One region of the Pseudomonas sp. TE12234 genome, then DNA from elsewhere that is predicted to be linked to it. Evidence: predicted binding sites of a transcription regulator. Region 1 holds the regulator's gene; each other region holds the start of a gene.
The links. The regulator FliA, encoded in region 1, starts transcription of late flagellar genes. The targets are predictions, from matches to a motif close to CTAAAGTTTNNNNNNNNNNNGCCGNTAA.

Region 1 (7,591 bases):
GGATAGCAAATCGTCCACATCGTCCTGACCGGACACAACGTCTTCTCTTTTATCGGCATGAATCTGCGGACCTTCACCCTGAGAGAGATGTTTTTGTGGATCTTTTTCTGCAAGCATCGCTTCACGGTCATGTTCGATGCCCGCGAAGCGGTCCACCTGACTGGCCATGAGCACGAGCTTGAGCAGGTTGCTTTCGACTTCGGTGACCAGTTGGGTCACACGCTTGATCACCTGACCGGTGAGGTCCTGGTAATCCTGGGCGAGCAGAATGTCGTTGAGGTTGCTCGACACCGCACGCCCGTCTTCACTGCTGCGCGCCAGGAACCCGTCGACTCGCCGGGCCAGCTCGCGGAACTCTTCAGCCCCGACTTCGCGGCGCATGAACCGTCCCCAGTCCGTGCTCAAGGCCTGGGCTTCTTCACTCAGGCGATTGACCAGCGGCGTGGCGTTTTCCACCAGGTCCATGGTGCGGTTGGCCGCGGCCTCCGTCAGCTTGACCACATACCCCAGACGCTCAGTGGCATCGGTGATCTGTGACACTTCCTCGGCTTGCGGCATGTGCGGGTCAATCTGAAAATTGACGATCGCACTATGCAGCTCGCGGGTGAGCTTGCCCACTTCCTGGTACAGGCCGCGGTCACGGGTCTGGTTGAGCTCATGGATCAATTGCACAGCATCGCCGAACCTGCCCTTTTCAAGGCTCGCGACCAGTTCGACGGCGTGTTTTTTCAGGGTCGATTCGAAATCGCCCTGCGATGATTCGTTATGCCCCATAGCTCCCCCGTGGCGCAGTTCAACCGATGCGTTCGAAAATCTTTTCGATTTTTTCTTTCAACGCCTGGGCCGTGAAGGGTTTGACCACATAGCCGTTAACTCCGGCCTGGGCGGCTTCGATGATCTGCTCGCGCTTGGCTTCGGCGGTCACCATCAGCACCGGCAGATGCTTGAGCTTTTCATCGGCACGCACGTGGCGCAGCAGATCGATACCGGTCATGCCAGGCATGTTCCAGTCCGTCACCAGAAAGTCGATGCTCCCGCTGTTGAGAACCGGAATGGCGGTAGTGCCATCGTCGGCCTCGACCGTGTTGGTGAACCCAAGGTCACGCAACAGGTTTTTTATGATCCGCCGCATCGTTGAGAAGTCATCAACGATGAGGATTTTCATGTTCTTGTCCAATTCGACCTCCAAGCAGACTAAAACGCGCCCAGCACCTGGACGCGCCATTTCAATCAATCTGGCAAAGCACTCAATGACTGTCTGGAGTACAACGGATCGAGACCGGCGCGGTTCAACACCCCACCCGCCACGTCGCAGTGCCCCCACACTGCCTTCAACGCGCTCGCCACTCTCCCAAACGCCCCCGCAAACGGGCCGCGCACTGGCTGTGTAACTGGCTGACCCGAGATTCGCTAACCCCCAGGACCTCACCGATTTCCTTGAGATTCAACTCTTCGTCGTAGTACAGCGCCAACACCAGTCGCTCACGCTCCGGCAAATTGGCAATCGCGTCCGCCAGCGCCGCCTGGAAGCGTTCATCTTCCAGGTCGCGTGACGGCTCGAGATGAGCACTCGCGCCATCCTCGTGCAGCCCTTCGTGTTCGCCGTCCTGCAACAGATCGTCGAAACTGAATAACCGGCTGCCCAGGGTGTCGTTCAAAATCCCGTAATAATCGTCGAGACTCAATTGGAGTTCGGCCGCAACTTCGTGATCTTTAGCGTCACGGCCGGTTTTAGCTTCAATCGAGCGAATTGCGTCGCTGACCATGCGCGTGTTGCGGTGAACCGAACGAGGTGCCCAGTCCCCCTTGCGCACCTCATCGAGCATGGCGCCGCGGATTCGGATGCCCGCGTACGTTTCGAAACTGGCGCCTTTGCTGGCGTCGTATTTGGTCGAGACTTCCAGCAGGCCGATCATGCCGGCCTGGATCAGGTCTTCGACCTGGACACTGGCCGGCAGACGCGCCAGCAAGTGGTAGGCAATGCGTTTAACCAGTGGCGCGTAACGCTCGATCAATTCGTACTGCGCGTCACGTGCCGACTTCTTGTAGAGGTTGTAACCGCTGGCGGTCATAGCACGGGTCCTGCCGTTTGTTGCACGAGGCGCTCGACGAAAAACTCCAGGTGCCCACGGGGGTTGGCCGGCAGCGGCCAGGTATCGACTTTCTGGGCGATGGCCTTGAACGCCAGCGAACACTTGGAACGCGGAAACGCTTCATAGACGGCGCGCTGCTTCTGCACGGCCTTGCGCACGCTTTCGTCGTAAGGCACGGCACCGACGTATTGCAGGGCAACGTCGAGAAAGCGGTCCGTGACCTTGGTCAACTTGGCGAACAGGTTGCGGCCTTCCTGCGGGCTCTGCGCCATGTTGGCCAGGACGCGGAAACGGTTCATGCCGTAATCGCGGTTGAGCAACTTGATCAAGGCGTAGGCGTCGGTGATCGACGTCGGCTCGTCGCAGACCACCAGCAGGACTTCCTGCGCCGCGCGGACAAAACTGACTACCGAGTCACCAATGCCCGCAGCGGTGTCGATCACCAGTACGTCGAGATTGTCGCCGATATCGCTGAATGCCTGGATCAGGCCAGCGTGTTGCGCCGGGCTCAGATGAACCATGCTCTGGGTCCCGGACGCGGCGGGAACGATGCGGATGCCGCCGGGGCCCTGCAACAGGACGTCGCGCAGCTCGCAGCGGCCTTCGATCACGTCGGCCAGGGTACGTTTGGGTGTCAGCCCCAACAGAACGTCGACGTTCGCCAGCCCCAGATCGGCGTCCAGCAGCATGACGCGCCGGCCAAGCTCAGCCAAAGCCAGGGACAAGTTCACTGACACATTAGTCTTCCCGACGCCACCTTTGCCGCCGGTCACCGCGATCACCTGTACGGGATGCATGCTGCCCATGTTATTTCTTTACCTTGTCTTGCATAGACGGAGGCCACATTACTGGCTGCGCGTTCTCAACCGGAACAATGCATGGCAGACCATCGATGTAGGTACAAAAACTATTCATTTTTACCTCAGCCAACCTGCTTGGTCGGGCTGTGGTAGATGTCAGCGAACATGTCAGCCATGGCTTCTTCGCTGGGTTCTTCCTGCATTTGCACGCTGACGGCGCGACTGACCAACTGATGACGACGCGGCAGATGCAAATCATCCGGGATCCGCGGGCCATCGGTCAGGTAGGCCACCGGCAATTCATGACTGATGGCCAGGCTCAACACCTCGCCCAGACTTGCCGTTTCATCCAGTTTAGTCAGGATGCAGCCCGCGAGCCCGCAGCGCTTGTAACTGTGATAAGCGGCGGTTAGAACCTGTTTCTGGCTGGTGGTTGCCAGAACCAGATAATTTTTCGATTTGATGCCACGCCCGGCCAGGCTTTCCAGCTGCATGCGCAGGGCCGGATCGCTGGCCTGCAGGCCGGCGGTGTCGATCAACACCACGCGTTTGCGCAGCAGCGGATCCAGCGCTTGCACCAGCGATTGCCCCGGGTCGACGTGGGTCACCGACACGTTGAGAATCCGACCGAGGGTCTTGAGCTGCTCCTGAGCTCCGATACGGAAGCTGTCCATGCTCACCAGCGCGATGTTCTGCGGGCCGTACTTGAGCACGTAACGGGCGGCCAGCTTGGCCAGGGTGGTGGTCTTGCCCATGCCGGCGGGGCCGACCATGGCAATCACGCCACCCTCTTCCAGTGGTTCCAGTTCCGGCGTGGAGATCATCCGCGCCAGATGCGCCAGCAACATGCGCCAGGCCTGACGGGGCTCGTCGATATCGGTAATCAGCGCCAGCAAATCCCGCGACAGCGGGCCGGACAGACCGATGCGCTGCAGGCGGCGCCACAGGTTCGCCTGTTCAGGGCGGCTGCCTTGCAGCTGATTCCAGGCCAGGGAGCCCAGCTGCACTTCCATCAGTTCACGCAAGCTGTTGAGCTCGAAACGCATCGAATCGAGCGCCCGCGGGTCCACCCCACTTGAGGCTGGCGCAGCGGCCGGCGCAGGACGACGGGGTTCGGCATAGGTGGGCTCGATCAACGGCTCGGCGGCGGTCAACGGCAGGCCGGCGAACAACTGGCGATTGGTGCTCTTGTCGCTCTCGCCATCGCCTCGCAGGCTCAGTTCAGCCTGGGCGGTGACGATCCGCGATTGAGTCTTGCGCAGCTCGTCTTCGAGCTCCATGTTCGGAACACGCGGGGCCAGCGCCGACAGTTTGTAATCCAGGGCAGCCGTGAGCTCGACACCACCGGCAATGCGGCGGTTGCCAATGATGGCGGCGTCGGCGCCCAGCTCATCACGAACCAGCTTCATGGCCTGACGCATATCGGCGGCGAAAAAACGCTTAACTTGCATAAACCACTACCTCAGCCGTTGGGCCCTACTGTCGCAACGATGGTCACTTGCTTGTTGTCAGGGATTTCCTGGTAAGCCAACACATGCAAACCCGGGACTGCCAGCCGGCCAAATCGCGAGAGCATCGCGCGAACCGGACCGGCCACCAGCAGAATCACCGGTTGACCTTGCATCTCTTGACGCTGCGCCGCATCGATCAATGAGCGCTGCAGCTTCTCGGCCATGCTTGGCTCCAGCAGAACGCCCTCTTCCGAGCCTTGCCCTGCCTTCTGCAGACTATTGAGCAATATTTGTTCCAACCTTGGCTCCAGCGTGATAACCGGTAGCTCCGACTCAGTGCCTACAATGCTTTGGACGATGGCGCGGGATACGCCGACGCGCACAGCGGCCACCAATGCGGCAGTATCTTGACTCTTGGCGGCATTGTTCGCGATGGCTTCGGCAATGCTGCGGATGTCCCGCACCGGCACCTGCTCGGCCAACAGCGCCTGCAGAACCTTGAGCAGCTGCGACAGCGAAACCACGCCCGGCACCAGCTCTTCCGCCAGTTTTGGCGAGCTTTTGGCCAGCAACTGCATGAGTTGCTGCACTTCTTCGTGACCGATCAGCTCGCTCGAATGCTTGTACAAAATCTGGTTCAAGTGGGTTGCCACTACTGTACTGGCATCGACCACGGTGTAACCCAGCGATTGCGCCTGTGAACGCTGACTGATTTCGATCCAGACCGCCTCCAGGCCGAAAGCCGGATCTTTGGCGTTAATGCCGTTGAGCGTGCCGTAGACCTGCCCTGGGTTGATCGCCAACTCGCGCTCCGGGTAAATCTCGGCTTCGGCCAGGATCACACCCATCAGGGTCAAGCGATAGGCACTGGGTGCCAGGTCGAGGTTGTCACGAATATGCACGGTGGGCATCAGGAAACCGAGATCCTGGGAGAGCTTCTTGCGCACGCCCTTGATTCGCGCGAGCAACTGGCCACCCTGATTGCGGTCGACCAGCGGAATCAGGCGATAACCCACTTCCAGGCCGATCATGTCGATAGGCGTCACATCGTCCCAACCCAACTCCTTGGTTTCCTGGGCGCGGGCCGGCGAAGGCAAGAGTTCCTGCTGACGCTTGACCTCTTGCAGCGCCTGGACCTTGGCCGCGTTCTGCTTCTTCCAGAACAGGTAGGCGCCGCCTGCCGCCAGGGCCGCCATGCTCAGGAACGAGAAGTGTGGCATGCCGGGTACCAGGCCCATGACCGCCATCAGGCCCGCCGCCACCGCCAGCGCCTTGGGCGAGGCGAACATCTGGCGATTGATCTGCTTGCCCATGTCTTCCGAACCGGAAGCACGGGTCACCATGATCGCGGCAGCGGTGGACAGCAGCAGTGATGGCAATTGCGCCACCAAACCGTCACCGATGGTCAACAGCGCGTACACCTTGCCGGCATCGGCAAAGCTCATGTTGTGCTGGAAGATCCCGACCGCCATGCCGCCGATCAGGTTGATGAACAGAATCAGCAGGCCGGCAATGGCGTCACCGCGAACGAACTTGCTGGCACCGTCCATGGAGCCGTAGAACTCGGCCTCCTGGGCAACCTCCATCCGGCGCAGCTTGGCCTGGCTCTGATCGATCAGGCCGGCGTTGAGGTCGGCGTCGATGGCCATCTGTTTGCCGGGCATCGCGTCCAGGGTGAAACGCGCGCTCACCTCGGAGATGCGTCCGGCACCCTTGGTCACCACGACGAAGTTGATGATCATCAAAATCGCGAACACCACGATACCGACCACGTAGTTACCGCCGATCACCACCTCACCGAACGCCTGGATCACCTTGCCTGCCGCGGCATGACCGTCCTGGCCGTGGAGCATCACCACCCGCGTGGAAGCCACGTTCAACGCCAGCCGCAGCAAGGTCGCCACCAGCAGGATGGTCGGGAACACCGCAAAATCCAGCGGCCGCAAGGCGTACACGCACACCAGCAGCACGACGATCGACAGGGCAATGTTGAAGGTGAAGAACACGTCGAGCAGGAACGGCGGCACCGGCAGCATCATCATCGCCAGCATGACCAGCAGCAACAGCGGCACGCCCATGTTGCCTCGACTGAGGTCAGCGATATTGCTGCGGGCACTGTTGATTAACTGAGAGCGATCCACCGGTTTTCCCCGTTCCTTTAAAGCAAACTTTTGACGCCTGAAGCGGGCGCAGGGCGGCTACTGCAAGAAGCCTTCCAACTTTTGCGAAGGGGAAATAGATCGTTTTTTCAGGGGGATATGGGTCGACCTGTTTGGCTATGAAAAGGAGCGATGCTCGAGGACTATCAGTTCTGCTAGTACCCCACCCAGGCACCTGCGCAGATACTCAAGCTCTCCATTTTTTATCTGCGGAGTGAGCCAATGACCGCCCCATCCACAACCCTGCGTTGCCAATATCGCTACGACCCACTGGATCGGCTGGTCCACCAGACACAGCCTGATACGCCGGTACATCAGCGCTTCTACTGCAAAAGCCGCCTGGCGACCGAAATTCAGGGCGCGACGAAGCATTCGATCATTCAGCACGACGACCTTCTACTGGCTCAGCAGCAACACGAAGGTAATGCACTCGATACCACGCTGCTGGCCACGGACCTGCAACGCTCGGTGCTGCACACCCTAAAGAAAGGCCTTCAGCCACGCCCCATCGCCTACTCTCCCTACGGCCATCACCCGTTACTCAGTGCCTTGCTCAGTCTGTTGGGTTTCAACGGCGAACGACCGGACCCGGTGACCGGGTGTTATTTATTGGGGAATGGGTATCGGGCGTTTAATCCGGTGTTGATGCGATTTAACAGTCCGGATAGTTGGAGTCCGTTTGGGAAGGGTGGATTGAATTCATATACATACTGCTTGGGAAACCCAACCAATCGAAGCGACCCCAGTGGCCATATATCTTTTAAATCCGCAGGGTTGGCAATGCAATTCCTTTCCAGATTAAAAAAAGGTCCTACAACAAAAACCATAGAAGCCATGACATTCACTAAGTCAACGACAAACACCACCTATCTAACCCAAAATAAATACACGAATGCTTCCAATCAATCTTTCCTGACCACGTACTCACACACTGCCCCAATGGAACTCAAGCGCCCAATATCGCTCAGATCCATTGCCGCTGGAAAAATTGATAGCCGCGATTTGCAAAAGCTGAAGCTCTACATAGATCTTCCTGACACAATCCCCGATCCAAATCTTGCAGATACAATCTCTGCCAATATTAAAAG
Region 2 (7,591 bases), on a different contig from region 1:
CTCCCGAAACGGAGGCTTTTTACTTTGACCGTACCGCGATAAATGCCCGTTCATCGCACTTCGCCAAATACTGATGCCATCACACCAGTCCGTTACGTTGTGCCAATTCAATCAGGTCAACCAGAGAGCGCGCATTAAGTTTCAACAGCAAACGGGTCTTGTAAGTACTGACAGTCTTGTTACTCAAGAACATTCCATCGGCAATCTCCTTGTTAGTCTTGCCCTTGGCCAACTGTTGCAAGACCATCATTTCCCGCCCCGACAGACGATCCACCATATCGGCTTCACTCGCGTTCCCCAGACTTGCACGAACCGTGTGCAACGCCTGATTGGGAAAGTAACTGTAGCCGGATAAAACAGCTTTTATTGCACTGAGCAACTCAGTCAAATCCTGTTGTTTGCAAACATACCCGGCAGCCCCCGATTGCATGCAACGCATGGAAAAATGTCCTGGCGCCTGGGATGTCAATATCAACACTTTCATGGGCATCGTAGGCGTTGCCAATCGAGCAATGACTTCCAACCCATCCAGTTTCGGTATTCCAATATCCAGAATAACAATATCCGGCATATGTTCACGGGCAAGTTGCAATGCATCCACGCCATTGTCTGTTTCTGCAACGACTTCGTAGCCATGACGCTCCATCAGCATACGTACCGCAAGACGAATGACGGGGTGATCATCCACGATCAGCACTTTATTCATGGGCAGTCCAATTTTCGCTGTTCGAATTTTTAGAGCCCGCACAATAGCCTAGTCGTTTCACCCATGGCATGCCGCTCCCCCCAGCCACCCACACCGAGAGACATTCCCTACAAACATCGCGGATTAGTCTTACAAAAAAACCGCCTTCAAAATGCATCGGAAACAAAATTCGTGTGAAGACAATTCGATTCTCAACGGCTTTTTGTATCCACTTACGACCAAAAAAAATGATCACGACTGCGGGAAAGCGGTAGTCCAACAGATACAAATCATTCAATCACACCTAAAAAGTAACTGATATTTTCCACATCTATTTTCTTACCAGAAATATCACACACCCAGCATCCGCTTACTCTTACAGCAGGAAAATTATTATGCGCGATATATTAAAAAATACGACAACCCAGCAACCAACCCCAATACACGCACAGAACACCACCCATTAAATTAGATAAATCGAAATTGCCAACACATGGACACCATGACAACACCCATCCAAAATCAATTTATCAACCCACCGAGAAGACCAACTTAAATGAGCAGACACCATGACAAAACTAACAAGCAAGATCACCAACCCCATGACTGTCATCGCGATATTCGCAACATTATCCGAAACATCAGCAGCCATTTCCCTGCCTTTTCTGGACAATAAGGACAGAGAAATCTACATATGGTTTCTGATCAGCTTCCCCTTTTATTTGCTGCTTCTTTTCTTCGTCACACTCAATTTCAATTATCGGTCGCTATACGCCCCATCGGATTTTGAAAAGGGAAAGCACTTCCTGAAAGCTCTGGATAATACCGAGCCTTCGGCAAACAACGATTCATCGGTATCGAGGGAAAACACCAAGCGACATAAGCCAACGGATGACCGGCGATCCACTTCGCCTTCTTCCCCCACTCAGACGCCGACGGCGGGCCCAGGCGTACAGCAGCGCATCCAACAGGCCGAGGTGCTGAATGATCTTTGCATCATTGATGCACGCTGGCTTGGCAAAAAAACTCAGTTCAGCGCTTTGCTGGAGAAAATCCAGAAGCCGCAGGAAAGACAGACACACATCATTTTGTTTCTCACCTGTGCTGAATCGGAGACGGCACTGAAAGAAAGCGCATTCAAACATTCAAGTCAGGCACGAAAACACGACAAGGCCGCATTTTATGCTGCTTACAATTTGAATTCACATGAGGTGACAGTGATTGATCAGAGCGACCAACGATAAGCAGGTCGTAACGCAGGACACGTGAAGCGGAATTAAAGAGGGAAGGTATCGACAAGTGACAGGTAGATCGTGGTATCGCAACGCCAGGTAAAAACAAATTCCGGGCTTGTGGCCTCGTCAATGACGAGGCCACAAATCCATTACCCACTCAAAGGCCTCAGAAAAGCTTCCGGCCTTTGTTAGCGGCAATGCGCATGCGCAATGCGTTGAGCTTGATGAAGCCCGCCGCATCAGCCTGATTGTAGGCGCCGCCATCTTCCTCGAACGTGGCAATGTTGGCGTCGAACAACGACTCGTCGGACTTGCGGCCGGTGACGATCACGTTGCCCTTGTACAGCTTCAGGCGCACAACACCGTTCACGTGAGCCTGGGACGCGTCGATCATCTGCTGCAGCATCAGACGCTCAGGGCTCCACCAGTAGCCGGTGTAGATCAGGCTGGCGTACTTCGGCATCAGCTCATCCTTGAGGTGAGCCACTTCGCGGTCCAGGGTGATCGATTCGATCGCACGGTGGGCGCGCAGCATGATGGTGCCACCAGGTGTCTCGTAGCAGCCACGGGATTTCATGCCCACGTAACGGTTCTCGACGATGTCCAGACGACCGATGCCGTGTTCGCCACCGATACGGTTCAGCGTTGCCAGCACAGTGGCCGGAGTCATTTCGACGCCGTCCAGTGCGACGATGTCGCCGTTGCGGTAGGTCAGCTCCAGGTACTGCGGCTTGTCAGGTGCCTTCTCGGGGGAGACGGTCCAACGCCACATGTCTTCTTCGTGCTCGGTCCAGGTGTCTTCCAGCACGCCGCCTTCATAGGAGATGTGCAGCAGGTTGGCATCCATCGAGTACGGAGATTTTTTCTTGCCGTGACGTTCGATCGGGATGGCGTGCTTCTCGGCGTAGTCCATCAGCTTCTCGCGGGACAGCAGGTCCCACTCACGCCAAGGGGCAATCACCTTCACGCCTGGTTTCAAGGCATAGGCACCCAGTTCGAAACGAACCTGGTCGTTGCCTTTGCCGGTGGCACCGTGGGAAATGGCGTCTGCGCCGGTTTCGTTGGCGATTTCGATCAGGCGTTTGGCGATCAACGGACGAGCGATGGAAGTACCCAGCAGGTACTCGCCTTCGTAAACGGTGTTGGCGCGGAACATCGGGAAAACGAAATCGCGCACGAATTCTTCGCGCAAGTCGTCGATGTAGATCTCTTTCACGCCCATGGCCTGTGCCTTGGCGCGTGCCGGTTCGACCTCTTCGCCCTGACCCAGGTCAGCGGTGAAGGTCACCACTTCACAGTTATAAGTATCCTGCAGCCACTTGAGGATCACCGAAGTGTCCAGGCCGCCGGAATACGCCAGAACGACCTTGTTTACGTCCGCCATGCCATCACTCCACGGGGTTCTACGGAAAGCCGGGAAGTCTACCGCTCATGCAGGATAATTTACAGAGGCGCGACAGCTTATGACGACGAAGCGACAGATTATGTCGAGGGCGCGACGATGACCGGTGAGTCAGGAAGTCGCCGATGTAGTGGGCTTCGTGGCTTGCGGGGCGACTTGTTCCGGCGCTGCGCCTCGCTCCAGGCGCACCGCAACTCGACGGTTCTTGGCCCGGTTGGCGTTGTTGGTGTTAGGTGCCAACGGGTAGCGCTCACCGTGAAACCGCATGGTGACCTGGGATTCCTGAATGCCATTGGCCTTGAAGAACTCCATGACCGCCAGGGCCCGGCGCCGTGACAGCTCACGATTGGTCAGGCGATTGCCGCTGTTGTCGGAGTGTCCATCGAGCTCGATGTGATTGACCGTCGGATCGGCCTTCATATACTCGAGCATCACCTGCAACTTGGCTTTCGCGGCAGCGTCCAGATCAATTCCGCCGCCGGGGAAGCCCACTTCGGATTGCTTCACCTGCTCGAAGTTTTTCGGCAATAACTTGGCCACGCACCCCTGATAGTCGGCGAACGCCTTGCTGAACTTTACCGGCAGCAGTCGCACTTCCGACACGCGGCCATCGCCCGATGAATGGCGGACCACAGGACTGCGCCCGTCCATCAGGCCGCTGATCAATCGCCCGGCCTGCGCCTGCGAACTGTTGAACAGCACGTTGCCACTGCCGATGCTCACCGTACCCAGGTTGATGTCGCCACGCCCCGGCTGCCAAGGCGCAGCCGCCGCCAGCAAGGTGGCTGAACCGCCCCCCATCATCGCGTTGTAGGCTTTCAGACGAAACGTCGCCTGCTCGCCGGCACGACGCACGAACTCACCCGAACCGAAGTCAGTGATCGGCTGGGTCAGCCTGCATTCGAACTTGTCACCTTCGACCGTCCACTCGATGCTCTCCAGTCGGGTCTGGAAAGTGAGCGCCATCGCAGGGAGGCTGGCAAACACACTGAGCAAGGCTAAATAACGCTGGCGCACGGGAGGCTCCACTGGCTTCTACAACAAAAAGACCGACATACATATGTTTACGGCATACCTGTTGGATATCGGAAGCTTCCCGCAAAACTTGATAGCGAGTGCCTGCAAGAGTCTTTTCCGGTAGCATTCCCCTCAGTTTGACCCGCCTGGAATCCCCTCATGTCCGACCGCCTGACCCTGCTGCGTCCCGACGACTGGCACATTCATCTTCGCGATGGTGCCGTGTTGACCAATACCGTTGCGGATGTTGCGCGCACCTTTGGTCGCGCCATCATCATGCCCAACCTGGTTCCGCCGGTCCGCAATGCGGCTGAGGCCGACGGCTATCGCCAGCGGATTCTCGCTGCTCGCCCGGCCGGCAGCCCGTTCGAACCGCTGATGGTCCTGTACCTGACCGATCGCACCCAACCTGAAGAAATTCGCGAGGCCAAGGCCAGCGGTTTCGTCCATGCCGCCAAGCTGTACCCGGCCGGCGCGACCACCAACTCGGACTCTGGCGTGACCAGCATCGACAAGATCTTTCCTGCACTGGAGGCCATGGCCGAAGTCGGAATGCCCCTGTTGATTCACGGTGAAGTCACCCGTGGCGATGTCGACGTGTTCGACCGCGAAAAGATCTTCATCGATGAGCACATGCGCCGTGTGGTCGAGCGTTTCCCGACCCTGAAAGTGGTGTTCGAACACATCACGACCGCGGACGCCGTGCAGTTCGTCAACTCGGCTCCGGCCAACGTGGGCGCAACCATCACCGCGCATCACCTGCTGTACAACCGCAACCACATGCTGGTGGGCGGGATTCGGCCGCACTTCTACTGCCTGCCGATCCTCAAGCGCAATACGCACCAGGAAGCCCTGCTCGACGCCGCCACCAGCGGCAGCGAGAAGTTCTTCCTCGGCACGGACTCGGCGCCCCATGCCCAGCACGCCAAAGAAGCCGCTTGTGGCTGCGCTGGCTGCTACACCGCCTATGCCGCCATCGAGTTGTATGCCGAAGCCTTCGAACAGCGCAATGCGCTGGACAAGCTGGAAGCCTTCGCCAGCCTCAACGGCCCGCGTTTCTATGGCCTGCCGGCGAACACCGATCGCATTACCCTGGTCCGCGAAGAATGGACCGCCCCAACCAGCCTGCCGTTTGGCGAGCTGACCGTTATCCCGCTGCGCGCCGGTGAAAAACTGCGCTGGCGCCTGCTGGAGGAACACGCGTGAGTGAAGAGCATTTCGACGACGAACAGGATGGTCATGGCGGCGGAGGCGGTCCACGTCATCCAATGGCTGCCAGGTTCCGTGGTTACCTGCCTGTTGTCGTCGACGTAGAAACCGGTGGCTTCAACTCGGCCACCGACGCCCTGCTGGAAATCGCCGCGACCACCATCGCCATGGATGAAAAGGGTTTTGTGTACCCGGATCACACCTACTTTTTCCGTGTCGAGCCGTTTGAAGGTGCGAACATCGAAGCAGCAGCCCTGGAATTCACCGGCATCAAGCTCGATCACCCATTGCGTATGGCCGTGAGTGAAGAAACAGCCCTGAACGACATTTTCCGTGGCGTGCGCAAGGCCCTGAAGGCCAACGGCTGCAAGCGGGCGATCCTGGTCGGGCACAACAGCAGCTTCGACCTGGGCTTCCTCAACGCTGCGGTCGCGCGCCTGGACATGAAACGCAACCCGTTTCACCCGTTCTCCAGTTTCGATACGGCAACCCTGGCCGGTCTGGCTTACGGTCAAACCGTGCTGGCCAAGGCCTGTCAGGCAGCCGATATCGACTTCGACGGTCGCGAGGCTCACTCGGCTCGCTACGACACCGAGAAGACGGCCGAGCTGTTCTGCGGCATCGTCAATCGCTGGAAGCAAATGGGCGGCTGGGAAGATTTCGACGATTGACCTGCAGGAGCGCGCTTGCTCGCGATGGTAGTCAACGATAACGCGGGGGATCTGCCTCCCTGCGGTGTCCAGAGTTCATCGCGAGCAGGCTCGCTCCTACAGAGCGCATAAAAATCACCCATAAAAAAACCGGCCTCTCAGAGGCCGGTTTTTTTTGGGAGCGTGCCTTACAGCGCAGCAGCGTGCTCGGTCAGGTAAGCCGCAACGCCTTCTGGCGAAGCGTTCATGCCCTTGTCGCCTTTTTTCCAGTTGGCAGGGCAGACTTCGCCGTGCTCTTCGTGGAATTGCAGAGCGTCGACCAGGCGAATCAGCTCTTCCATGTTACGGCCCAGTGGCAGGTCGTTGACGATCTGCGAGCGAACAACGCCTTTGTCGTCGATCAGGAACGCGCCACGGAAAGCAACGCCGTCAGCGGACTGAACGTCGTAGGCCTTCATGATTTCCTGCTTGATGTCGGCAGCCATGGTGTAACCCACCTGGCCGATACCGCCGTTGTTCACCGGGGTGTTGCGCCATGCGTTGTGGGTGAAGTGCGAGTCGATCGACACAGCGACCACTTCCACGTTGCGCGCCTTGAAGTCAGCCAGGCGGTTGTCCAGAGCGATCAGCTCGGACGGGCAAACGAAGGTGAAGTCCAGTGGGTAGAAGAACACCAGGCCGTATTTGCCTTTGATGGCCGAAGACAGGGTGAAGCTGTCAACGATTTCGCCATTGCCGAGTACGGCCGGTACGGTGAAGTCAGGGGCTTGTTTGCCTACGAGTACGCTCATTGGATATCTCCTGGTGTAGAAACGTAAAAAACAAGGTTGGTGCCAGCCTGCCACCCTCAGGCGACAGCCCTGTGACACAAACCCGTTTCGAAAAGACCGGTCATCATACACTGCGTTTTTGGCCTGTCCTCAACGCTTTTTTCCCTCCGCCCTGAAAATGCGCGGCCGGATTTTGTTTCTCACGCCCAGAGACGAACCGTTCGTCAGTACCGGAAAAAGCCTTCCGAAAGCACTTTGACAATCATTCTCGTTAACATTAAGATCCATCGCATTCCAGACATAAACAAGCGACGGTCTTCACTTATGTATGTTTGCCTCTGCACTGGCGTCACCGACGGCCAAATCCGCGATGCGATCTATGAAGGATGCTGCAGCTACAAGGAAGTCCGCCAGGCTACCGGCGTTGCCAGTCAATGTGGCAAATGTGCCTGCCTCGCCAAGGAAGTGGTCCGCGAGACCCTGACAAAACTGCAAACGGCCCAGGCCGCGATTCCTTTTCCAGCAGAATTTACAGCAGCATAATTACCGCATTTCAAAAAACCGGACGCCAGTCCGGTTTTTTTATGCCTGCAAATCAATCGCTTATGCTCCAGACGCGGAAC
Region 3 (7,591 bases), on a different contig from region 1:
TGGTCGGCCTCAAGCACCCTGGCCACGCCTTCCTCGGCCTGCCGGTGACCGGACTCCATGATCTGCACGGCATTGTTGGACGAGGTCTGGAGCTTGGTGATCAGGTCATGGATCTGGGTTGTCGATTGCGAGGTGCGCTGTGCCAGCTGGCGCACCTCATCGGCCACGACCGCGAAGCCCCGGCCCATGTCGCCGGCCCGTGCCGCTTCGATGGCGGCGTTGAGTGCCAGCAGGTTGGTCTGGTCGGCAATGCCTTTGATCACGTCGACCACGGTGCCGATTTCGTTGCTGTCCCTGGCCAGTTGCGCCACGGTCTGCCCGGTTTCGCCGACGACAGCGGAAAGGCGTTCGATGGCTTCGCGGGTGTCCCTGGCGACTTCGCGGCCGCGGCTGGTCAGCAAGTTGGCTTGTTGGGTGGCATCGGCCGTGCGCTGGACGTGGCTGGCGACTTCCTGGGTGGTCGCGGCCATCTGGTTGATCGCGGTCGACACCTGCTCGGTTTCGACACGTTGGCGGTCGAGGCCCCTTGAGCTGTCAGTGGCCAGCAGGTCGGATTGTCCGGCCAGCGCACTGAGTTGCTCGGCTGAATCCTGCAGGCGCGTCAGACAGGTCTTCAGGCGAGCCGTCTGGCTGACGAAAGCGGTTTCCAGGCGCGCCTGGAGCCCACGCTCGCCGCTGTACATCTGGGCGATCAAGGCATCGGAGGTCGACGGCTCAACCATCTGCAACAGACGCTGTGCTCCTTGCTTGTGCCGGTGTGCGGCGAGCAGGCTGATGGGCACGGCCAGGCCTGCGGTCAGCGCAATCGCCACGGGTGCACTGAAGAACAGGCCGCCCAGGGTGCTCGCCAGTCCCATGGCCAGGAACGGCAGGTAATCCACTAGCAGCGGTTGCCAGGTGTCCCGGTGTGCGATGGCCGGTTTGCCCTGGCTGATGCGCTTGTACAAGGCTTCGGCGCGACGGATCTGATCCGCTGTGGGTTTGACCCTGACCGACTCGAAGCCGGTCACTTCGTTGCCCTCGAAAATGGGCGTGACGTACGCGTTAACCCAATAGTGATCGCCATTTCTGGAGCGGTTCTTGACGATCCCCATCCAGGGCTGGCCTTGCTTGATAGTGCCCCACATGTGAGCGAAGACGGCGGGGGGCACATCGGGGTGGCGGACGATGTTCTGCGGCGCGCCGATCAGGTCGGCTCGATCAAAGCCACTGATTTCGACGAAGGCGTCATTGCAGTAGGTGATGACCCCGCGAACATTGGTCGTCGAGATCAGTTTTTGCTGAGGCGCGAGGGGGATCTCGCGTTGCGTGACCGGCTGATTATTTCTCATTCCGATGACTCCTTGGTTCCTGTAGACAGGCCATCGGCAGTCAGTCGCAAAAATTGAGTCAATAAACTGCATAAAACTAATATATAACAATGAGTTGCATTTGACTTTTAATCTGATTTGTCATGAGTTGCGGCCGAACGTGGCGCGACGCCATTCCAGCCAGTGGAAAGCGTAGACGCAGGGCGGGGGAAAAACAAAAAAGCCCGCTGGGGGGCGGGCTCTCTTTTTGGGGTCAAATCCTTTTGTGAACTCAATTTGCGCTCGCTGATGTGAGCGTTTCGTGAAAAGCATGTCAGCGGATTGGAAAGCGCGCGCGCCATGCCAGGGAGGCGACGAGAGGCTTCGTTTGTCCCGCGAACCTTGCCATTGCCCCTGAACCGGCAGCGGACTGGCTTGCTCCTTCAGGGCAGCAAGCAGGCCGCTGCGCGATCAAATGGCCCGCTGATTCACTCGCTGAGTCAGTTCTTGTGCCGACTCCTTGCGCTCCGAGTAGCGATCGACCAGCTCCGGGCGATTGCGCAGCAGCAGGGTGAACTTCATCAGTTCCTCCATGACATCTACCACCCGGTCATACAGCGCCGACGGTTTCATGCGGTTGTCTGCGTCGAACTCCAGAAAGGCCTTGGGCACGGAGGATTGATTGGGAATGGTGAACATCCGCATCCAGCGCCCCAGCACGCGCAACTGGTTGACCACGTTGAAGGATTGCGAGCCGCCAGAGACCTGCATGACGGCCAGGGTTTTGCCCTGAGTCGGACGAATGGCGCCCATTGCCAGCGGCACCCAGTCAATCTGTGCCTTGAACACCGCCGACATCGCGCCATGGCGCTCCGGCGAGCACCACACCTGGCCTTCCGACCACGTCATCAAGTCGCGCAACTCCTGCACCTTGGGATGATCGGAGGGCGCATCGTCGGGCAGCGGCAGGCCGGAGGGATTGAAGATGATGGTCTCTGCGCCCATGAGTGTCAGGATGCGTGCCGCCTCTTGCGTCAGCAAGCGGCTGAAGGAGCGTTCGCGGGTCGATCCGTACAGCAGCAGGATGCGTGGCCTGTGCCCGGGTTGCTCGTGCTGTGCTAGCTTCGCGGCGCTCGGTGTGTCGAACAGCGACAGGTCCAGACTGGGAAAGTCGTCCGGGGTTTGCGGGAGGTATTCGTTCATTGCATTTCTCCGATGCGGTCCAGCGCCGGCTTGAGTTCCGTTGGGGCGAGGGTGTCGAAATCGAGGGCGAAGAAGGCGGCAAAGCGACGGCGGATTTGCGCGACCGTCGCGTCAAATGCGGCCTGGATTTGTTCGTCGCTGCCTTCTACTTCAGAGGGGTCGGCCAGGCCCCAATGGCTCTTGACCGATGGCCCGAAGTACACCGGGCAGGGCTCGCCGGCGGCCTTGTCGCAGACCGTGATCACGATGTCGGGCGGACTGTCGGTGAAGCTGGAAGAGTCTTTGCTGTAGAGCGCCGAGGTGTCCACGCCCAGACCTTGCAAGGTGCTCACCGCGCGTGGGTTAAGGCGCCCGCTCGGGAAGCTTCCGGCGCTCACGGCCGTCATCCCGTCCGGAGCCAGGTGATTGAACAGGCCTTCGCTGAGCACGCTGCGGCAGCTATTGGCGGTACACATGAACAGGACTTTCATTATTTCTCCCAGGCGTGGACGCTCAGTCACGGGGCCTTTGCGGTTAGGTTCAGCAGCAGGCCTGGCGAACCGGCCGGCCTTCCATGGAAGCGAGTCGCTCGGTGTCGCGCCCGGCCCAGGCCGGATTGGCCTTGAGGGTCACTTGGAGAACGTCCTGAACCCACTGAGGCAATTGCGGGTGCAGGCGGTAGTAAACCCACTGGCCCTGGCGGCGATCCTCAAGCAGGCCGCAGGCGCGCAACTGCGCGAGATGGCGGGACACCTTGGGCTGACTGTCATCCAGGGCCCAGATGAGTTCACACACGCACAGCTCACCCTCGGCGCACAGCATCAGCATGATCCGGGCGCGGGTCTCATCGCCCAGGCACTTGAAGACAGCAGGGGGAGACAGGCTCATGGAATGTCACGCCTATATGTAAATATGAATATACGAATATACGTATGTGTCGAGCCTGAGTACAGACGCACGTACGGACAAGATCCAGCGCGTAACGTCGATGATGGCCGAAAAGGCGTATTGCCGAACCGCGCGGGTGCGCGCCAAGACTGGCGTTCCCGGCCCCTGCATTCGGACAGGCCGGGATCGACAGAGGGATCGGTTTTTCAGTCAGCCAGTTCTTCGGGTGAAATCACCCACACGCTGCAAGGCATTTTGTACAGAAGCTCTTCCACCGTGCTGCCGATCAACCGGCCGAGGCCATGGTGACCCACTCGGCCCATGACGATCACGTCGATGTCATAGGCATCGGCGAAGCTGGCAAGCACCTTCGCCGGGTTCCCCATGATCATGTGTTGATTCTCTGGCGGGATGCCGTTGCGTTCGCTCAGCTCGCGGAAGGCTTCGCCTTGCGCGTCGTACAGGGTCTTGGCCTTGCGTGAAGAGAAGAACCCCGAGCCATCGGCAAAACCCAGTTCATCCGCGCTGATGGTGGACAGGTCGTGGGCATAAATCACATCGAGCTGGGCATTGCAGGTGCTCGCCAGTTTTGCTGCCTCGCGCAGAATCCGGTCGTTGAAATCCTTGTATTGGCCATCGCGGTGGAAAGGGTCGACCGCCGCGACAATCTTGCGTGGCAATGCATGAAGCATATGACTGACAAAATGCAAAGGCACCGGGCACTCGCGCAGCAGGTGGACATCTAGGGGCGTGAACAGCAGGCGTGACAGCCGCGATTCGTGATGCAGGGCCTTGATCAAGGCCGCCATGGGTTGCTCCTTGAGGTGAACAAGGATTTCCTGCAAGGGTTTTTCGACCCAGACCACTTCGGTGGTGACGTGCACCCCGATCTTGCGCAGGGGGCGGGCCTGGTCTTCGAGCCATTGGCGATGGCGCTCGACATAGCCGATGCGCATTTGCTCCCGCGCCTGTTCGTTGACCATGCCGGCGGTCGCCAGGCCTTCCAGGTAATCGAAGGCCACGATGTGCAGTGCCGCGTCCGAAGCCTTGGCCAATGCTGCCGCCCGGTCGAAAGCAGGACTGTTTTCCATCAGGGGTGAAACGACCAGCATGAAACGTGATTGTTCAGACATGACAAATCTCCCAAGCGGACGAGCAGAACCCTGTGCCCTCACCGGCGGTGGTGCGCTTGTACGGTGAAGCCTTGTGCTTATCCTGCGCGTGGTCCCGAGGCCCGGGTTGATCTTTGTCAAACGCTTGCGCGGCGCGAAAAGGCTGTCCGACGCCCGGTCGGTCCGCCACGGTTTCCATAGAGCAAAAGTTGACCCTGATCAATCTTTAACCCCTCCCGGCGGCGCAGTCTTGGGAGCAAGCCAAATGCAGCGGGACGGCGTCATGAAGGTGGTAACGGCACCTTGATGGCACGCCGGACGCGCTCAAGATTGACGGAGGAGACCATGATCATTGAAGTGTCCGAAAAGCCGGTAAACCGCGGCTGGGCTGTGCAACTGGACGCCCTGGAAGTGAATTTCAACAGCCTGGAAGAGGCGCAGGCGTTCGTCGCCCAACTGAAGGCCCGCATCGATGCGCCGCATGTCTGGCCCAGTACCACCGGGCACAAGACATTCACTGCATCGACCCAGGGTAGCCGGGCTGTCTGTGCGGTTGAGTGAATCCCGAACATTGAATCGCCCCGTGATGAACTGTTGGCCGGTCCATCACGGGGCGATTTTTTTACAGGTGAAGACGATGAATGACCTGACGGCTGTCATCAGGATCATTTTGCGTCTCGAAACCCAGTGCCTTGGCCAGGTCGCGCATCGGCGTATTGCTGGCACTGTCCACCGAATACATCTGGTGATATCCGTTCCTGCGCGCGGCCTTGATCAGGTGTTCCATCAGTAAGGTCCCCAGGCCCAGGTGCGTCCATTCATCGGCGACGGTTACCGCGCATTCGCATTCATGTTCGCCCGTGGCGCAATAGCGGCTGACGCCGATCTCGATCAATTTACCGTTGTCGTGGACCATGGCGATGTACGCCACGCGATGCTTGTTATCGGTGTCCATCAGTTGATCAAGCATGGCGGCCCCGGGCTCGTTGACCTGCGCAAGAAAACGCATGTGTCGGGACTCGGGCGACAAGCGTTTGATAAATTCGTATTCACGGTCGCGGTCCTTTTCCGCCAGCGGCCGGATCAGCACGTGGCGCCCGTCCTTGAGGGCTTCGATCCAGTATTTTCCAGTGACTGCGGCGTAGGCGGCCGCCGCCCGATCATTGTGGTCTTTGACCGTAAGCATGGTGGGATCCTCCAGCGGGTTGGCGAGATTGGCGCGCCGTGGCGAACCAAGCGGTTGATTCCTTTGTACGCCGCTGATGGTGTGTGGAACTGATCTGGATCAGAGACTTGTGTCGGCAGGCCTTCTTTGATCGGTGTCTGATGTAGATCAAGCACAGGCAGGCGACAACGAGCAGTCTTGGACTGTGCCGGCGTATTGCGACCGGTGTCGAGCCGAGGTGTGTGATGGGTCAATATCAACGTTTGCTGCTGATCGCCGACCAAACCCTGCATTCGTCTCCCGCCTTGTTGCGCGCCGTGGCGTTGGCCAAGGCGAGCGGCGCCGCGCTGGATGTCCGGGCCTTTGTCGAACCGGCGCCGGTGGTCCATTTGTGGGAAGAGAAAGTCGACGATGCCAGCTATCAGCGCTATTTGCGCCGGGTGCGCCGCTGGATAGCCGACGAAGTCGAGCGGCTCAGTGGCCAGGGCCTGGAAGCGACGGTCGAAGTGGTCTTCACCACCCATCCGTTGCCAGACATCTTGAGGGCCGTCGAGGAGCTCAAGCCGGACATGTTAATCAAGGATGTCAGCCTGGAACCGGTACTCAAGCGAGTGTTCATCACACCGCTCGATTGTCACCTGCTGCGCGATTGCCCGGTCCCTGTGCACCTGGTCAATCAGATCCGTTACGGGTTGCCGCACCGGGTGCTGGCAGCAGTGGACCCATTCGATCCTTCCACGCAAATCAATGGCCTGAACGACACGATCATTCAAACCGCCCATGCACTGGCCCTGGCGTGCGACGCGCCACTGCACCTGCTTTACGCCTATGACCTGACGCCGGCCTTCAATGGCGATGCGCCGCTGGTCAGTGGTGGCTGGGGCGTGGATTTCGTCGAGGAGTTGCGCGAATCCCTGCACCTGGCCTTTGTCACCCTGGCGGATCGCTACGGTATCCCGCCCGAACGGCGGCATTTCGTGATGGGCCTGCCGGTGCCGGTGATCAGCGAGTTTGTCGAGGAGTACCTGGTCGATGTGGTCGTCATGGGGACGGTGCATCGAGTGGGAATCGACCGGCTGATCGGCAGCAACACCGAGCGCGCCCTGTATTCGGTGCCGGGCAGCATTCTGGCGGTCAGGCAGTCAGTCAAGGCGTAAGCACGATGGCGCCATTGAATTGACCGGCCCTGAGGAACGCCAGTGCCTGATTGGCATCGTCCAGGGCAAAACAGGTGACATCACTGTGCACCGGCGTGTGCTGCAATTCCTTGAAGAACGCCAGGCCGTCCTCGCGGGTCAGGTTGGCCACCGAGCGAATGCTGCGTTCGCCCCACAACAACCGATAGGGGAACGCCGGAATGTCGCTCATGTGAATGCCGGCGCATATCACGCAGCCACCCTTGGTGGTGACGGACAGTGCCATGGGCACCAGCGCACCGACGGGAGCGAAAATCAGGCTGGCATCGAGCAAATGCGGGGGAGGCTGGTCTGAAGGACCGGCCCACTCGGCGCCCAGCGATCGTGCATAGGCCTGGCCACTGCTGTCGTCCGGGCGAGTGAAGGCATACACCTGCTGCCCGCGCCCGCGCGCCACTTGAATGGCCAGGTGGGCGGCGGCGCCGAAGCCATAAAGGCCCAGGTGCCGGGCGCCCCTGGCCATCTGCAAGGCCCGAAAGCCGATCAGCCCGGCACACAGGAGCGGGGCGGCCTGGGTGTCGGAGAGCGCCTTCGGGATGGGGAAGCAGAAGCGCTGGTCGGCCACGGTGTATTCGGCGTAGCCGCCGTCCAGATGACAACCGGTGAAGCGGGCCTGGTCGCAAAGGTTCTCCTGGCCCGCGCGGCAGAAGTCGCATTCACCGCATGTCCAGCCCAGCCAGGGCACGCCCACTCGCTGGCCGATCCACTCGGGTGCGACGTCCGGGCCCAGCGCCACCACTTCACCGACGATTTCATGGC
Region 4 (7,591 bases), on a different contig from region 1:
CGGCGGCTAAAGTTTTGCAGTGCTTTCTCGATGCACTGCGCCGTTTTGCCAAAGGCTTGCACGGTGATTTCCGAAAACGGCCCGCCGCCCTGATCGGCCACGACAATCATGATCACCCGACCATTGTTGACCAGCGAGCGCAGCAGCAGGTGCTCGCCGCTGAACTGCGCGCGCAGGCCATTGGGCAGTCGGGCTGAAAATTGCGCGTTGTTGGTCGGGTTGATTCGTACCTGGGCCTGTTGTGAAAGCAGGCGCTGCAGCACGGTACTCTGGCTGACTGCGAAATTCATCGCCGCCACTTCCTTGGGCAACCCCGCCGTTTGGTGCACTCGCAGGTTGGCGTGGGTGCGGTCGGCCATCAGGATCATGACGCGACGCATGCCGCACGCGACCAAGGCGTCCCGGGCGGCGATGGTCAAGTGCATGGCATTGGTGAAACGACTGGGCTCGAACAGCAGCTCGGCACATTGTTTACGCCATTTCGCCAGGTCCTCGGCGGTGGGCGCCGCCGCAGGCAACAAGCTGGCGTGGATGCGATTCATGCCCCACGGCCAAATCAGCGATTCGGCGGGGTGCCAAAGGTCCGGCATGGCGTGATGGCGCGCGCTGTTGGCTGCCTGTTGGTGCAGTTGCTGTTGCACTTCGTCCATCGGTATCTGCAGGTAAAGGCTGGTCAGATACTGCCACCGCTGACTGTGCGGACTGTCCCAGGCTTGTTGCGCCGACAGTGCCAGGCCGTTGGCCAGCAACACGGTGTTGGCCGGTTGATTGAGCCAGCGGCGCAGGGTCGGATCGTCATCGAGGCGGTTCTGTTGCCGCAATGGATGCTCGCTGTCGCGGGCAATGCGCAGAACCTTCACCAGTTCCCGTTGCTCGGTGAGCAGCAGACGGTAGCCCTGCTGCACCCAGATCGGCAGGCGCCAGATGTCCGTCAGGGCCTGACCGATTTCCAGCAGGCGTACGCCAAACAATTGCTTTTCGACTTTGCGCGCCGACTCGCCTTTATGGATGACCCGCAGTTCCCAGTCTTCAAGCAATTGCGGATGCGTGAGCGCCAATGGCCATAGCGGCGACAGAAACAGCAGGCTGCCCCAATGGATGTCCTGCCACAGGCGCGCCAGGCGACCGGCAAAAAAACCGTTGGCCTGTTGCGTGGCGTGCTGGCTGATCATCTGCAACTGACGCAGTGCTTTCGGAATATCGGCCTGAGGCAGTACAGGCAACCGGTCGAGCAGTTCTTCGGTGCGTTTGAGGCCGAGGCGATTGATCGCGACCTCAAGGTTTTCCGCCGGCTCGGTCATGCTGCCATGGGTGTGTCGGTTGGCTTCGCGAATCACGCTCAAGGCCAGGGCCGGGCTTTCCTGCATCAATTCGGCGATGTCGCGCAACGAGCTGCGTTGGTCGCGAATGGCCCGCCAGACGCGGTCGTGACTGGCTTGTGGAACCGGCAGGCGCACGCCATCGAGAAGCTTGACCCAGCCTTCGAGAGTGGTCGGTTTTGGAGTTGGAACGTTCGTTTCGTTAGGCATGTCGGGAGGCGATCATCGTCAGCGTTAACTGTGCCCGGAGCGGGTCAAATTGGCTTTTCGCCTGAACTGGCTATAGTCTGGCGCAGTTTTGCCGATAAGTAGAAGAAGAGATTTTTTAACTTCCGAATATGACCTTGAACCCGACTCAGTAAGTGCTCTCCTACCTATGGCTAAAATTATCGGCATCATCGTCGTATTCGCGAGCGTGCTCGGCGGATACGTGCTCTCCCACGGCAAAATTGCAGCCCTGATCCAGCCTTTCGAGGTGATGATCATCGGCGGCGCGGCCCTCGGTGCGTTCCTGCAGGCCAACCCTGGCTACATGACGATGCACGTGCTCAAGAAGTCCCTGAGCATGTTCAGTTCGCGTTTCAACCATGGCTTCTACCTTGAAGTGCTGGGCCTGATCTACGAGATTCTCAACAAGAGCCGCCGTGAAGGCATGATGGCGATCGAAGGTGACATCGAAGATGCCGCCGCGAGCCCGATTTTCGCCAAGTACCCGGCGGTCCTGAAGGATGAGCGCATGACCGCGTTCATCTGCGATTACCTGCGCATCATGTCTTCCGGCAACATGGCTCCCCACGAGCTTGAAGGCCTGTTCGACATGGAACTGTTCAGCCTCAAGGAAGACCTGGAGCATCCGTCCCACGCGGTGAACGGCATCGCTGACGCCATGCCCGGTTTCGGTATTGTCGCGGCGGTACTGGGTATCGTGGTGACCATGGCGTCCCTGGGTGAAGGTGACCAGAAGTCCATCGGCCTGCACGTGGGTGCGGCACTGGTCGGTACTTTCTTCGGTATTCTCGCCGCCTACGGCTTCTTCGGCCCGTTGGCCCATTCCCTGGCCCACGATGCCAAGGAAGAACTGAACGTCTACGAAGCCATCAAGGCCTCGCTGGTCGCCTCGGCTTCCGGCATGCCGCCATCGCTGGCCGTGGAGTTCGGACGCAAGGTTCTGTACCCGGCGCACCGTCCTAGCTTCGCCGAGCTGGAACAAGCGGTTCGCGGTCGCTAAGTCATGGAGAACAATCAGCCGATAATCATCAAGCGCGTCAAGCGCTACGCCGGTGGGCATCACGGGGGCGCCTGGAAAATCGCCTTCGCCGACTTCGCCACGGCGATGATGGCGTTCTTCCTGGTGTTGTGGCTGTTGTCCACGGCAACACCGGAGCAGAAGATCGCCATCGCCGGTTACTTCAAGGACCCGATCGGCTTCTCCGAAAGCGGCACGCCATACATCATCGATCTGGGCGGCACGCCGACCCTGGCGCCGGAAAAAACCCTCAACCCCGAGGTGAAGTCCCAGCCGCAGCCGGACAAGGTCACTGTCGATACCGATCAGGTCGAAGGCATGGCCGAGATGGTCGAGAAGGAACGTCTCGAACTGTTGCTGCAAGAGCTGCAGAACAAGGTCGAAGAGAATCCGCAGCTACAGAAATTCAAAGACCAGATCATGTTCGAGATCACTCCGGACGGTTTGCGCATCCAGATCGTGGACGCCGAAAACCGGCCGATGTTCGACTCGGGCTCAGCCCGTCTGAAGCCATATTTCGAAGATATCCTGCTGGCCATGGCTGACACGATCAAAGCGGTACCGAACAAGATCAGCATCAGCGGCCACACCGATGCCAAGCCGTACACCGGCACCGGCGATTTCGGTAACTGGGAGCTCTCGGCCAACCGTGCAAACGCCGCTCGCCGTGCGCTGGTCGCGGGCAGCTATCCGGATCAGCAAGTGGCGCGTGTCGTGGGTTACGCCTCATCGGCGCTGTTTGATCGTGAACATCCGTTCAATCCGGTCAATCGCCGTATCGACATCATCGTGCTGACGAAGAAAGCCCAGCGTGCCATCGAAGGCTCGCAAGGTGCCGAACCTGCACCTGATGCGCCGCAAGGTTCGACGGCTCCCGACGCCGCACCGGCCACGCCAACCGACCCGAATGCGTTGCCGGCGGACAAGGAACCGCTGCCGGCACATGAGCTTCGCCAGCGACTGAACCTGTTTGATGATCCGGCGCCAAAAAAGGTTGAACCCGGTGCTCCGCCTGTGAAACCGTAATTTCCACGAAAGGAAGAGACAATTTTGGGGTGACGTCATTCAGTTTTGAGGGCACTAAAAAACCCGTATCTTTCGATACGGGTTTTTTTCAGCTGCGTACTGGCAATGAACCCGGCGTTTTTCGATAAGAATCAAGCTATTTTGCTATCGATGTAAAATTAATCATAAAAGTACCGCCGATTAACGCAGGTTTGTCTTCATTGGTGTATCTGTAACAGTTAAAAGTGCCTGAAAAAGACGTCTCGCTAGTATTGGTAATGAACAATTCCCCTCGTTGTGCATACCACGATTCTGGATCGTTCGGTAAGCCCTTGCCTGGCTCAAATCTGATGACGTTTGAGTCGGGCGTTAAAATATGAGGTCCTTGGCCCCAGCCTGCCGGGATGACAAATAAGATGTGTTCGCCGTTTTGGCTTGAGGCGTTAATGTAACGATGTTCATTGTTGGTGTTGCCATGTAAGAAATATGACTCGAAGCGAAAGTCAGCGATAGACATTTTCATCATGGCCGACACGTGGCCGGTCATTTTTCGAACGTTATGTTTTTTATCTAATTCCTTGATGTTCATATGTAAGTGCTCTTGCGAATTTAAAAGGCGGGATGCCGGCGATCTATTGATTCTGCTCGTAAGGTCCAGGGAGCAATTAAGATAAGTGGCCGGTAAACACTGCATCCGGCTTTATCAATGCTATTTGCATTCCTCAGGCAACATAATCAATGAGGCTTTTGCTTTCATCTACTGTCATATCTGACAGGTTGTTAGATCGAGTGGTAATAAGTGAGCTTTATAGTCTTTGGATCGGCTATAGGTATGCAGTTTGGCCGGGGGGGCGAAACAGGAAAGGTTCGGTGACGGGAGTAAGCGATTACTGTAAATGGCAGCCCGTCAACTAATGAGGCTGTTTTCGGTGGTGGGGCTGAAATAACGCCCCACATCTCTTGATGAGGTCATTCCCTTTAAATTTTTCCAGGTGTCGTTCATTCATACAAGCCAAGTGATATCGGCTTCAGAATCCGCGAATAATTCTGGATTTGAGATCAGTATGAAATCGATCGGCGTTCGTTCTGTTGACGCTTCGCATGGATTCGTTGCCGGTGACCGAATCCAGCGCCATCGAGCGTTTGAGTGTCACTTCATTGCGATAGGCATCAATGAAAAAGTCGATGTCCTGTTCACGCGTCAGTTTCGGCCATTTATCGAGGTACAGCGGCAGTTCTGTCGGTCCGGTCTTGAACGAGCAGATACGCCGGTTGGTAATAGTCGCCTCGCCGATTTCGAACGGCACCCACCATGACAACGCCGTCTTTTCCGACACCACCGCCAGCAGATGCGTGCATTCGCTGATGTTGCGGGTGATGACCCCGGTAATGTCATCGGTGGTCTGGGATTCTGGGTCCAGTACATCGAGGTAGGTCTTGATATTGGCCTGCATCAGACGGCTGTTGATGTTCATCGCATAGGGGCGGTCCATATGGCGGTAGCTGATAAACACAGGCATCAGAAGTGTCCTTTGATCGCGAGTTCACGGTAATAGGCGCCGAGGGCGGTGAGGCGACAGCCGGTGGAGTGAATGGCGGCGTAATACATGTGTTCGGCGTCCACCGGTTCGATCAGGCTGTGACGGTTGCACTTTTGCAGTTGGGCGAAGACTTCGCCTTGCTCCGGATTGAATTCGGGCTCGGTGGGCTCGAAGGTGGGGGCGAGGGGGTAGACCGACTCCGCCTCGGGGAACCACTCGGGCAGTTTGCGCAGTATTTCCTTGGGGATCAGTGGCGAAACTTCGCGCAATGAAATGAACTGCGAGACATTGGTCTTGAACACCGGCCGCTGCTCCCAGGCGTCGAGGGCGTTGTCGACGAATGAATAGAGGCTGCCGGGGGTTATTTTGCCTAGGATATTCGCGGCACCGCCATGTAATGCCTGAAGCAGTAAACCGGTGAAGACTCCGTGACCGGCACCTTCCATCGCCGGCTGTTCTTTTTTGCATGCCGTCAGAATGGTCATGCCCTCGCCAATCACGCTGCCTTCGCTGCGCAATACGCGTGTTTCGCCGGCCGACCCACCCTGGCAGCAGTCGAGAATGATCACCTTGTTTTTGATTTTCGTGGCTTTGCTCGCCCAGTTCAGGATGTCGCTGATCCGGATGCCGTCCTTCGCGGATTTGTAATCCTGAGGAATCAGCATGCCTTCGTCGGTATCGAGGTCGAAACTGCCGTGGCCGGCGAAATACAGCAGCGCGACATTGCAGTCACCGGAGAACAGTTCACGGATCTGGTCTTCGAGCTTTTCGCGACTCAAGTAGTCTTCGGCGGAAGTGAGCACGATGTTCTTGAAGTTCGGATCTCCATTGGCGTCGGTCTTCAACACCGAGGCCATGGCCATGGCGTCGTTGTTGCAGCCACTCAACTGGGACACATGGGTGTAGTTGTTAATGCCGATAAACAGTCCCTTGCGCATGGTTACACCGCCGTGTGCTGGCGAATGGCACTGACGATGCTGTTGGTGTTCCACGCACATTCGGCATGTGCGGCGTCCCGTACCACCGTCGAAATACGCTCGGCGCCGAAGGGTTTGATCGCGATGATCACCTTGCCCATGCGCTTGGCGATTTCGATCTCCTTGTTGATCCACTTGCTATAGGCCGAATACATCCCGGCCATGATCAGCACCGCCGAACAAGGTCGGATTTTGTTTTCAATGGCCAGCTCAAGTTGCTTGTCGGTTTGTGCGCCAACGATTGGGTTGTGTGGGGGGACTGAAAAATTCTTGAAGGTGAAGGTCGGGTGCGCGGTGAGCAGTTTTACCAGTCTGTCGTGGGCATCGGAGTAGTTCCACGAATGGCTGATGAACAGGTGGTAGGTTTGCATGGGTGTCCCTCGGTGTCGCCTGAATGCGAAGAGGGCTCGAATGTATGCAATTGAGGAGCGCTAACAAGGCTTGCGCGGCGAATCAGAAATGTCCTGCAAGTGCTTGGATGGGCGTCTTACAGAGGCGTCTGACGTGTAAGGCGGATGGGTATTTGTAGGCGGAAACGAGCGACCGCCCGTCCCCGAGGGGGCAGGGCGGTCGGTGCCTCTGTTTAGTAGCCGTTTTCCGGCAGGCTGGCGATGATCGAGCGGTAGCTGTTCATTCGTTGTTGCTGAACGCGGCCATCTTCCAGAGCCTTGAGCAGGGCGCATCCGGGCTCGCGGTCGTGCTTGCAGTCGCGGAAGCGGCAGGTGCCGAGCAGGTCGTTGAACTCGATGAAACCGGCTTCGACATCGGCACGGCTGACATGGCCAAGGCCGAATTCACGGATGCCGGGGGAGTCGATCAACTCACCGCCACCGGGGAAGTGGAACAGTCTAGCGGTAGTGGTAGTGTGCGTGCCTTGGCCGGACAGCTCGGACAGCGGGCCGACGCGGGTTTCGACGTTGGGCAGCAGGCTGTTGACCAGCGACGACTTGCCGACACCGGACTGGCCGACGAACACGCTGATGCGACCGTCCAATTGCTGCTGGAGTTGTTCCATGCCGTTGCCATGGTGCGCCGACACTTCCAGTACCGGGTAACCTAGCGTGCGGTAAACCGCGAGCAAGGCGTTCAATGCCGGGGCGTTGTGCTCGTCGATCAGGTCGAATTTGTTCAACAACAGCAGCGGCTTGATGCCGGCATGCTCGGCCGCGACCAGATAGCGGTCGATCAGATTGGCATGGGGCTCGGGCAGCGGAGCGAAGACGATCACGATCATGTCGACGTTGGCGGCGACCGGCTTGAGCTGACCACGGCTGTCCGGACGGCAGAGTTCGGTGTTGCGTGGCAATTGCGCCACGATCACGCCGATGCCCTGATTGCCGGCGCGCCAGACAACGCGGTCGCCGGTCACCAGTGCCGGCAGGTTGGCGCGCAGGTGGCAACGGAAAACCTCACCGGCCTGTTCGCCATCCACGGCCTCGACTTCGACTTGCACGCCGAAGTGCGCGATCACCAGACCGTGCTGTTCCGGGCCCAGATCGCCGC

Region 2: a site for FliA is predicted at 4,405-4,432, ahead of ACVWYU_RS25710 (flagellar protein MotY). Genes of this name have one in related genera too.
Region 3: a site for FliA is predicted at 1,362-1,389, ahead of ACVWYU_RS24510 (methyl-accepting chemotaxis protein). Genes of this name have one in related genera too.
Region 4: a site for FliA is predicted at 1,600-1,627, ahead of motA (flagellar motor stator protein MotA). Genes of this name have one in related genera too.

The regions. Positions count from the first base shown of each region.
Region 1 covers NZ_JBSSEP010000007.1:170,267-177,857, forward strand. The annotation lists gene ACVWYU_RS13660 (protein phosphatase CheZ) at 1-774, opposite strand, end outside; gene ACVWYU_RS13665 (chemotaxis response regulator CheY) at 794-1,165, opposite strand; gene fliA (RNA polymerase sigma factor FliA) at 1,332-2,072, opposite strand; gene fleN (flagellar synthesis regulator FleN) at 2,069-2,899, opposite strand; gene flhF (flagellar biosynthesis protein FlhF) at 3,016-4,344, opposite strand; gene flhA (flagellar biosynthesis protein FlhA) at 4,356-6,485, opposite strand; gene ACVWYU_RS13690 (RHS repeat-associated core domain-containing protein) at 6,726-7,591, shown strand, end outside.
Region 2 covers NZ_JBSSEP010000021.1:7,755-15,345, reverse strand. The annotation lists gene ACVWYU_RS25725 (response regulator transcription factor) at 80-706, opposite strand; gene ACVWYU_RS25720 (hypothetical protein) at 1,255-1,929, shown strand; gene ACVWYU_RS25715 (argininosuccinate synthase) at 2,087-3,304, opposite strand; gene ACVWYU_RS25710 (flagellar protein MotY) at 3,434-4,339, opposite strand; gene pyrC (dihydroorotase) at 4,499-5,545, shown strand; gene rnt (ribonuclease T) at 5,542-6,219, shown strand; gene ACVWYU_RS25695 (peroxiredoxin) at 6,387-6,989, opposite strand; gene ACVWYU_RS25690 (bacterioferritin-associated ferredoxin) at 7,293-7,511, shown strand.
Region 3 covers NZ_JBSSEP010000019.1:28,700-36,290, reverse strand. The annotation lists gene ACVWYU_RS24510 (methyl-accepting chemotaxis protein) at 1-1,331, opposite strand, end outside; gene arsH (arsenical resistance protein ArsH) at 1,761-2,492, opposite strand; gene ACVWYU_RS24500 (arsenate reductase ArsC) at 2,489-2,962, opposite strand; gene ACVWYU_RS24495 (metalloregulator ArsR/SmtB family transcription factor) at 3,012-3,359, opposite strand; gene ACVWYU_RS24490 (universal stress protein) at 3,566-4,492, opposite strand; gene ACVWYU_RS24485 (hypothetical protein) at 4,817-5,032, shown strand; gene ACVWYU_RS24480 (GNAT family N-acetyltransferase) at 5,094-5,657, opposite strand; gene ACVWYU_RS24475 (universal stress protein) at 5,882-6,793, shown strand; gene ACVWYU_RS24470 (zinc-dependent alcohol dehydrogenase family protein) at 6,783-7,591, opposite strand, start outside.
Region 4 covers NZ_JBSSEP010000025.1:69,554-77,144, forward strand. The annotation lists gene ACVWYU_RS28000 (HDOD domain-containing protein) at 1-1,529, opposite strand, end outside; gene motA (flagellar motor stator protein MotA) at 1,696-2,547, shown strand; gene motB (flagellar motor protein MotB) at 2,551-3,591, shown strand; gene ACVWYU_RS28015 (hypothetical protein) at 3,728-4,159, opposite strand; gene ACVWYU_RS28020 (toll/interleukin-1 receptor domain-containing protein) at 4,599-5,090, opposite strand; gene ACVWYU_RS28025 (caspase family protein) at 5,090-6,049, opposite strand; gene ACVWYU_RS28030 (TIR domain-containing protein) at 6,052-6,459, opposite strand; gene rsgA (small ribosomal subunit biogenesis GTPase RsgA) at 6,672-7,591, opposite strand, start outside.